Regions from separate parts of the Glutamicibacter sp. AOP38-B1-38 genome, predicted to be linked through region 4. Evidence: riboswitches for the same ligand, from Rfam matches in the RefSeq annotation. Region 4 holds a riboswitch; each other region holds the start of a gene.
What was found. A riboswitch is a leader RNA that binds a small molecule or an ion and turns the genes downstream of it on or off. The one in region 4 is predicted to bind S-adenosylmethionine.

Region 1 (2,198 bases), on a different contig from region 4:
GTAGGCGAGGACGTTGCCGTCCGCACCTACCCTTTATTTCGACGTTCTTTGTTATAGCGTGACCAAACCATTGTCGGTTTCAAAGGTGACCGACAAGATGCCCGGAGTGCCGTTGGGTGCTTCGTATTCCATGCTCACCGCGCCAAGATTGACGTTCTCTGGCTGGCCTAGCCAGTCTAGGACGCGGTCGCGGGAACCAGCGATAGTGATGCTTTGAATCGCACCTACAGGCTCTAGAGCCTTCGAAGGGTGCAGATCCTCCGTTCCTGCGTCCCAGCGAAGCAAATACGGAACCTGCGGATCAGCGATGAGCCCCTTGATTCCAACTTGCTGCCAGGTGAGTTCGCGGCCGTCTGGGAACTTGCGGTTTCCCGGAACAGATTTACGTCCCAGCCGCTCTTCGGCGCTGGAGAGGTCTTCAACGGAAACGCACCATCCCATCCAGCCGCCGCCAAGCTCGGAGCGGGCTCGTACTGCCTGCCCAAACGGTGCTTTGTCGCTGGAAGGGTGGTTTAGAACTTCAACAACTTCTAGGTACTGGTTGTGCTTGAGCGGGAAAATTACATTCCGCGTTCCAAAACGCGGATGTACGCCCCCCTTGACGAATTCCAGGCCCAAAGCCTTGGAGATTCTTTCGGCGGTTGGCATGAGCCCATCGGGGCCACATGCGTAACTAACGTGATCTAGCCTCATCATGTGCCCCATCATGTCACTATGTGATCTCAGTCTCGACTTAGGCGACCCTAAGTGGTAATGGTGGGATCGAACAGTCTGCATAAATTTCTTCATTAAAGATCTATATGACCGATTGAGTCACGTTAAGCTATCTCATATTGCCAAATTCTTCGGCTATCGGGCAGACTTGAGTCAGGTCATGAGTCCCAGTAACAAGCCCCGGCTTACTGGGCGGCAACCCTCCGCCGCGGTGGGGTGCCCCGGGTGAAGACCTGGCCCTCGACGCACCAAGCGTTGAGGACAAGCGCGGGTTACCCCCTTCGAAAGCTCCTCGACGAGGAATTTGCCGTCGGTGTGTTTTTGAGTGGTGTACCCCCATAGTCGACAAACAATATGGAGGAAACCATGAGTAACAACTGGTCTTTTGAAACACGTCAGATCCATTCCGGGCAGCAACCAGATCCGGTCACCGGTGCGCGTGCCCTGCCGATTTTCCAAACCACGTCTTTTGTTTTCCCGAACGCCGAGAGCGCCGCGGCTCGCTTCGCACTGCAGGAGCTGGAGCCGATTTACACCCGTATCGGTAATCCAACGCAGGAAGCGGTAGAAAACCGTATCGCGGATCTTGAAGGCGGCGTCGGCGCACTGCTGGTCGCCTCGGGGCAGGCAGCAACCACCCTCGCAATTCTCAACTTGGCTCAGTCTGGAGACCACTTGGTGGCCAGCCCGAGCCTCTACGGTGGAACGCAGAACCTGCTCAAGCACACGCTGCGCAAGCTCGGTATCGAGGTCACCTTCGTGGCGGATCCAGACAACTTGGATCAGTGGCGTGCAGCGGTGAAGCCAAATACCAAGGCCTTCTTCGGTGAAGTCGTCTCCAACCCGCGCCAAGACATTTTGGACATCGAGGGAGTCTCACAGATTGCCCATGAGGTCGGGGTTCCACTGCTGGTTGATAACACCTTGGCAACCCCATATCTGATCCGCCCCATCGAGTGGGGCGCGGATATCGTCATCCACTCGGCCACCAAGTACCTCGGTGGTCACGGCACCGCCATTGCCGGCGTAATCGTGGACTCGGGCAAATTTGATTTTGCGAAGGATCCGGAACGTTTCCCGGACTTCAACACCCCCGATGAGTCCTACAACGGTTTGGTGTTCGCCCGCGATCTGGGCGTTGATGGCATCCTTGGTGCCAATCTTGCCTACATTCTGAAGGCTCGCGTGCAGTTGCTCCGCGATCTGGGCGCGGCTGTCGCACCGTTTAATGCTTTCCTTATTGCTCAAGGTCTGGAGACTTTGTCTCTGCGTATCGAGCGTCACGTGCAAAACGCGAAGGAAGTAGCCGTCTGGCTTGAAAGCCAGGAGCAGGTTGAAAAGGTCGCTTACGCTGGCCTGCCTTCCTCGCCGTGGTTTGAACGCGGACAGAAGTACTCGGCAAACGGTGTCGGCGCGATTATTGCCTTCGATATTGCTGGTGGACTCGAAGCTGGCAAGGCTTTTGTGGATGCGCTGGAGCTGCA
Region 2 (2,198 bases), on a different contig from region 4:
GGTTGGCGATGTAGAGGACCCCGTCGTAAATGGTGATGCCGCTGGGGCTCGCGGACTGCGTGCTCCATTGCTGGATCGGGTCGCGGTATTCGGGATCTTCCGCAATGCCTTCGTGCGCCGGCCAGCCGTAGTTGGCTCCGGGCTCAATAATGTTCAATTCATCCCAGCGGTTCTGCCCAAACTCGCTGGCATACATGGTTCCGTCGGGAGCCCAAGCGATACCTTGTGGATTGCGATGGCCGAAACTGAATACCGGCGAACCGGGGAAGGGGTTGTCGCCGGGGACCTCGCCCTGAATGGTCAGCCGCAGGATCTTTCCGCCTAGACTTTCCAGATCTTGAGCCGAGGATTCATTTCCAGCGTCTCCCACGGTCGCGTAGAGCATCGAATCCGGTCCGATGGCTAGACGCCCCCCGTTGTGAATTCCTGCCGATGGCAATTCGGACAGGATCGTCCGCGGATGACTCAGCGCGAGCGCACCGCTGTCGCCGGAAAGTTCGAATCGCTGGATGCGGTTGCCGTCTTCTGCGGTGGAGTAGGCGAAAAGGTAGGGCTGTTGAAAGGCCAGCCCAAGCAGTCCGCCTTCGCCACCATGAACTACGTCGTCCAGGCGGATGATCTGCCTGGTTTTGCCCGCTGAATCTATTTCCACGATCCGCCCCGAATCGCGTTCTGAAACGATCAGCGTATTTTCGGCGAAGACCATGGACCAGGGGGCGGCTAGCTCGGCTGCGATCCTTCGCGGTTCGGGCGACTTGGTATCGACTGCCCTGCTGCTTGACGTGGCGCCGGGGGAACGCGGTGCTTCGGCGGCGCATCCGGTGAGCATCGCGGCGCAGGCGAGAATTCCAAGGAAAACCGTGATCTTCGGATTACCAGCTATTCGAGGCCGCATGGTTTCAGGCTAGCAAGATCCGTTCGCTATGCAAGAGGCTGGGCGCTTCGTATCGCACCGAAGGGGAGCGGTATCAGCGGGCCGCGCAGCCGCATCCGAACCCTCCGGTGATTGAATAAATTTCCGATGGACCCTCGAATACTTGTGGCTCATCGAATTTTGGGTTGAATATTTCGATTTGCGAAGCAATTTGTTTGACGCGCGGGAGCTTAGGCCAATATCGTTTTAATCAGAATCATGAGCGTCAGCTAAAGGCCCTGGCTAGCTGGCCGGCAACCCTCTATACGGTAGCGGGGTGCTCCAGGTGAAGATTCGGTGTCGCGCAACACCGCACGATACAAGTACCGCACATCGAGGCGTTAAACCTTCGACGGCGGGTAAGAGCAAGTCAAAGCTGCTTTAGCCTGCCGCCGACCGTCGCCGTACCGGTGGGCATGAAGCAAAGGAAGTCAAGGCATGTCTTTGAATCAAGAACTTGACGCACTGACGCTGCGCAAGGTTTTCGCCCAGCACCCATCGGGAATTGCCACTCTGTGCGCCGAAGTCAACGGGGAAAAGACGGGAATCGTCGCCTCCTCATTCACCGTAGGGGTTTCCTTGGAACCGGCGTTGGTGATGTTTGCCGTGCAGAAAACCTCGAACACTTGGCCGAAGCTGCGGGACGCAAATCGAATCGGCGTTTCGGTGCTCAGCGAGCGCAATGAAGGGGTCTGCAGGCAGATCGCTTCCAAGAGCGGAGATCGATTCCGCGGTGTGGACACCCACACCAGCGACGACGGCTCGTTGTTCATCCATGACTCAACGCTGTGGCTCGACACGACGATCTACAGTGAGGTTGAGGCCGGAGACCATTGGGTCATCCTGTTGCAGGTCCATGGCCATAAGGTCGCCGAGCATTTACCGTCGATTTTCCATGATTCACGATTTCACTCGTTACCAGTCCCGGAACTCGTCTAAATAGTTGTCGTCGCTTCGCGCCACCTGTCATTTTCGCTGACATGTGGCGCGCAGTCGTTTAACTGGCCCGGCGGGCTCGGACCGCGCGGGCGCGTTAAGTTCATATGACCGCAGAGGGGTGCTCTGCATCGAATTGTGGATTACTCGCCTCGAAGTTACGTTTCAGTAGCTTTTTGGAGCGGTGACTACCGCGTTCTTCACGAAGATTCTTTCCACAAAACTATCCACACCTCTGTGGATGGTACGTTGATAAGTCGGTGCAGCAGGTTGAATACACCGGAATCCCGCGAGTTATGCTGTGGATAACGTCATTTGCGAAGGTTGACTCTACAAAGAAATTAACTTT
Region 3 (2,198 bases), on a different contig from region 4:
CGGCTTGGGTCTCGGACTGGCTGTGCCATTCCTGATCGCCGCGGCATTGAAGTCGGCGCAGGGCTCATCCACCGTGTCGATGGTGACCACCTCGGCGCTGGTCGCCCCGATGCTCGGATCCCTCGGTCTGGACTCCGAACTGGGCATGGTGCTCAGTGTCCTGGCAGTTGGCGCCGGCGCGATGGTCGTCTCGCATGCCAACGATTCCTACTTCTGGGTGGTCTCCCAGCTCAGCCGCATCCCGGTGATCACGGCCTACAAGACCTTGAGCGTGGCCACCGCCATCCAGGGCACCGCCGCATTTGCTACCGTCTGGATCCTCGGGGCATTCCTGCTCTAGTAAATCCAAGAAGCCTGCATAAACCAATAACCGCGCCATCAGTGGATGGCGCGGTTATTGGTTTAACTGGCGGGATGGCCGCAATAGGCAAGGCTGCAACTTCGAGCACAGCCCAGCTTTCCCCATTGACTTGCTGGCAAGGATTACGGGCATGGGAACAATGACCGGCAATCCGGCCATCTGGGATGCCTGATCGCTGGATCCATGATCCACCCCCGCATTCGCTGACGCTTATCGCTGTCGGCTAATTGAGAAACCGAGATCCCCCTGACAGGTGCCCGGTCGATTGATGCTGGATCCGGATATCAAGCTCTCCGATCGCCGATGACGTAACCTCCAGAAGTATGACGGCGTCCCAGCGCCTTCGGGGCGGTCCAAGTCCGCCGGAAATCTCGCTTTGTGACGACTTCTGACCGACTATTCCGTCGGATGACGTGCTCCTTCCATCCGCTCATGCCGCGGTGTTTCACTCGAAGTACCAACCATCCAGAGCGGCTGAGAGACCTGGCTCGACGACGCCGCAGCAAGCCTGCATTCGGCAGCTAGTGCTAACGCCAGGTTCGATGGATCAGCAGAAAGCAACTTTCTGCTTCCTTCGGAGCAAGACTCTAAGGGAGAACGAAAATGACCGTACTGAGCACGCAACTGCCCCGCGTTCCCTACACCGGGAGCGCAGACGAGGCCGAGCTCGCCCACTGGCGCGAGATCGCCGAGCAGGTCGCGGCCACCCTGGCCGCGGACGCGCTGGAGCGCGACCGCAAAAACGAGCAGCCCTTCGCCGAGGTGCAGCTGCTGCGCGAGGCCGGGCTGCTGAACCTGCTGGTTCCGGCCGAATTCGGGGGAGCCGGAGCGCACTGGGCCACCGCTTTTGAAACCATCCGCATCCTGGCCGCGGCCGACGGGTCCATCTCCCAGCTGCTGGCCTACCACTACATCAACCAGTCCGGCATCGCCTTCTACGCTCCGGCCGAAGCCCAGGCCGAGTGGTGGCAGCGGACCGTGGCCGGAGGCTGGCTCTGGGGCGATTCGGTGAATCCGGTGGACCCGCAGCTGACGCTCACCGCGGAGGACGATGGCTTCCGGCTGAACGGTTTCAAGCGTTTCTCCACCGGCTCCGGAGTCGGCGAGGTGATCGTCGTCAACGCCGAGGTCTCCGGAGGCCCGCGACACGGCGAAGTGTTGGCCTTCGTCCTCCCGCGCAACCGGGAAGGGCTGGAAATCGTCGATGACTGGGACTACCTGGGCCAGCGCTTGAGCGCCTCGAACTCGCTGAAGTACCACAACGTGCGCATCGAGGCCGCCGATCTGCTCGGGGCGGTGACCGACGAGCCGGTCTCCACCCTGCTCACCCCCGGGATCCAGCTGGCCTTCGCGAACTTCTACCTGGGCATCGCCGAGGGCGCGTTGGCCCGCGGCAAGCAAATCCTGCTGGGCCGCAAGAACGCCTGGTTCCTCTCGGCGGCGGAGACCTACTCCCAGGACGTCGTCTTCCAGCGCACCGTGGGCGAGCTGAAGGCGCGCACCGCCGCGGTGGCCGCCCTGGCCGAGAAGCTCGGCCGCAAATTCGATGCGCTGCTGGCCAAGGCGGGGAATGTCACCCAGCCTGAACGCGCGGCGCTGGCGGTGGAAATCGCCGAGGCCAAGGTGGTCTCCACCGAGATCGGCGTGGAGGTCGCCAACCGCATCTTCGAGGTCACCGGTTCCTCCTCTACGCAGAATGATGTGGGCCTGGATCTGTTCTGGCGCAATGTGCGCACCCACTCGCTGCACGACCCGGTGGACTACAAGAAAATCGAGGTCGGCGCGTACTTCCTGCGCGGGGAAACCCAGCCGCTCTCGCTCTACACCTAAACCTCAA
Region 4 (2,198 bases):
GCACATGGATACCGCTGGCAATCCGTCCTCCAAGAGGCTTCGGACCTACTTGAACGAGGCCCGCAACACCGTGCTCTGGAAGTGCCAGGGACTCTCCGAGGAGTTGGCCCGCCGCCCCATGACGGATACCGGAACCCACATGCTTGGTGTCATCTACCACCTAGCAATCACCGAATACGGTTATTTCGGCGAGTGCCTAGGTCGTGTGCCCAACGATCGGCATGTGCTTCAACTACTGCAAAGCGATGAACCGCAGATCGACTTCCTGCCTCCGGCCAGCTTCTCGGTAGAAGATGTTCTCGCGTTGTACCGAAAATCCATCGCATTTGCCGAACACGCGCTTGACGAATTGAACTTAGAATCCCCGGCAGAGGTCCCCTGGTGGTCCGTGCATCGGCATACCACCGTGGAGCATCTTATTGTTCATATGATCGCGGAGACCTCCCGGCATGCCGGGCATCTCGATATCGTTCGAGAGCTTCTCGACGGACAGGTAGGACTGCGCGAACAGGCGAGAAATATCCCTGGATTCAGCGCTGAGCAATGGAAGGAACAACGCTCCTCGCTGCAGCGAATCGCCGAGCAGTCCTAACAACGATTCTTCGCCAAATCTTGCTCATAGCTCTGGCAGGGCACCGCCTCTAACAGGCCGCATAGGCTCGCGCTAGCTCGGATGGCCCTGACCGAGCCCAGCGACTAGGAGCACCACCTGGTGAAACTGCCGGTCCGTAGCCTGGCGTTGGTCCCAACGGACCAGAGGCGTTGGACCTGAGCGGCATATTGCGCAGCGATACTCCCGCGCGGCTCGGGCAGGCCTGGCGGCATCGACGGCGGGTCGGGAGGGGAGCCACTTGCCGGAGATCGGTCACCGGGCCAGCCACCGGTAGTGCCCGATGTCCAGATCCCCGCCCGGCGACCTTCGCCTGCGCCAAGCGCAGGGTTCTTGTGGGCGCGGTCCGTGCACCTCCCGGTGCTCGGCTCTGCTTCCCATGAGGCCCGCGAGAGCCGAGTATGACGTCTCACTACGCATCCGGACAGCCCACGGGTGTAGCATCGTGGTGTTGCTTCACGAGATGCGGCGCCAAGCTCCGACTGGCCGCACACCAACCCCAGGTTCATGGGTGGTTCGGATGAAGAAGCGGTCCGTACTCCAACCGGCTACGGGCAAGAGCTCTTTTAAGGGTCCACGATAGTTATGGCTTCAAACGTCCTTCCCATTATTGACCTGCAAACCGGCCAGGTGCAGTTTCCGCTTCGCGGAGTCTGGGTCAGCTACTACGTCACCGACCCGCACCTGCTCACCCGATTGCTAGCCAGAACCGTGGGTCCGCCGAGCTTCGACAGGCAGCGCGAGGAACTTTCGGTATTCGTGGCAGCCCGAGGGCAAAACCCTGGCGCCGCTAAGGTATTTAGTCTTGCCAAATTCCCAGTGCTCGACTCACTCACTAAACTAGGGGGTTGAACCTAACCCGGATCATCTGCCCGTGAATGATCCAATTCTGCCGCAGGAGACTCATCCCCGTGATGGCCCCAACCTCAATTCCCGAACCATCCAAGGCGCAGATCCGCCGCTGGCGCCAGTACATGGCCGATGAGGTCGCCGAAGGTGCGATCTACCGTGAACTGGCCGAAAAGCGCACCGGACAAGAACGCCAGATTCTCCGTGGGCTAGCCGAAGCGGAAGAACGCCACGAAAATTACTGGCGCGCTAAGCTCGGTGAACACGTGCGCCCGGTCCGTCCGTCGATGCGGCGCACCATGTTGCGTTTCATGGCCCGGCATTTCGGTTCGGTGTTTGTCTTGGCGCTGGCCCAGCGTGCCGAAGGCAACTCTCCTTACGCCACCGATCAGGATGCCGCGCCGCAAATGGCCGCGGATGAGCAAGTGCATGAGGAAGTCATCCGTGCTTTGGCTACGGCCGGCAGATCCCGGCTGTCCGGCAACTTCCGAGCCGCGGTGTTCGGCGCAAATGACGGGCTCGTTTCGAATCTGGCCTTGGTCATGGGCATCGGCGCCACCGGTGTGGCCTCGTCCCTCGTGCTCTTCTCCGGAATTGCCGGCCTGCTGGCCGGCGCGCTGTCCATGGCTGCCGGGGAATTCGTGTCAGTCCGTTCCCAACGTGAGCTTCTCACCGCGTCGCGCCCCACCCAAGTCACGCTTTCTGCCGCCCGTGACCTCGATCTTGACGCCAATGAATT

Region 1: another riboswitch for S-adenosylmethionine. It lies ahead of ACT3TP_RS06820 (bifunctional o-acetylhomoserine/o-acetylserine sulfhydrylase); the one in region 4 lies ahead of ACT3TP_RS04285 (hypothetical protein).
Region 2: another riboswitch for S-adenosylmethionine. It lies ahead of ACT3TP_RS11960 (flavin reductase family protein); the one in region 4 lies ahead of ACT3TP_RS04285 (hypothetical protein).
Region 3: another riboswitch for S-adenosylmethionine. It lies ahead of ACT3TP_RS14420 (acyl-CoA dehydrogenase family protein); the one in region 4 lies ahead of ACT3TP_RS04285 (hypothetical protein).

Annotation. Positions count from the first base shown of each region.
Region 1 covers NZ_JBQSWU010000008.1:137,250-139,447, reverse strand. Annotated here, with positions in the region: gene ACT3TP_RS06825 (VOC family protein) at 52-696, opposite strand; SAM riboswitch class IV at 871-988, shown strand; gene ACT3TP_RS06820 (bifunctional o-acetylhomoserine/o-acetylserine sulfhydrylase) at 1,069-2,198, shown strand, end outside.
Region 2 covers NZ_JBQSWU010000018.1:70,975-73,172, reverse strand. Annotated here, with positions in the region: gene ACT3TP_RS11965 (PQQ-dependent sugar dehydrogenase) at 1-895, opposite strand, end outside; SAM riboswitch class IV at 1,129-1,245, shown strand; gene ACT3TP_RS11960 (flavin reductase family protein) at 1,352-1,852, shown strand.
Region 3 covers NZ_JBQSWU010000025.1:50,814-53,011, forward strand. Annotated here, with positions in the region: gene ACT3TP_RS14415 (GntP family permease) at 1-340, shown strand, start outside; SAM riboswitch class I at 820-910, shown strand; gene ACT3TP_RS14420 (acyl-CoA dehydrogenase family protein) at 965-2,191, shown strand.
Region 4 covers NZ_JBQSWU010000005.1:48,977-51,174, reverse strand. Annotated here, with positions in the region: gene ACT3TP_RS04290 (DinB family protein) at 5-592, shown strand; SAM riboswitch class IV at 1,065-1,177, shown strand; gene ACT3TP_RS04285 (hypothetical protein) at 1,196-1,462, shown strand; gene ACT3TP_RS04280 (VIT1/CCC1 transporter family protein) at 1,525-2,198, shown strand, end outside.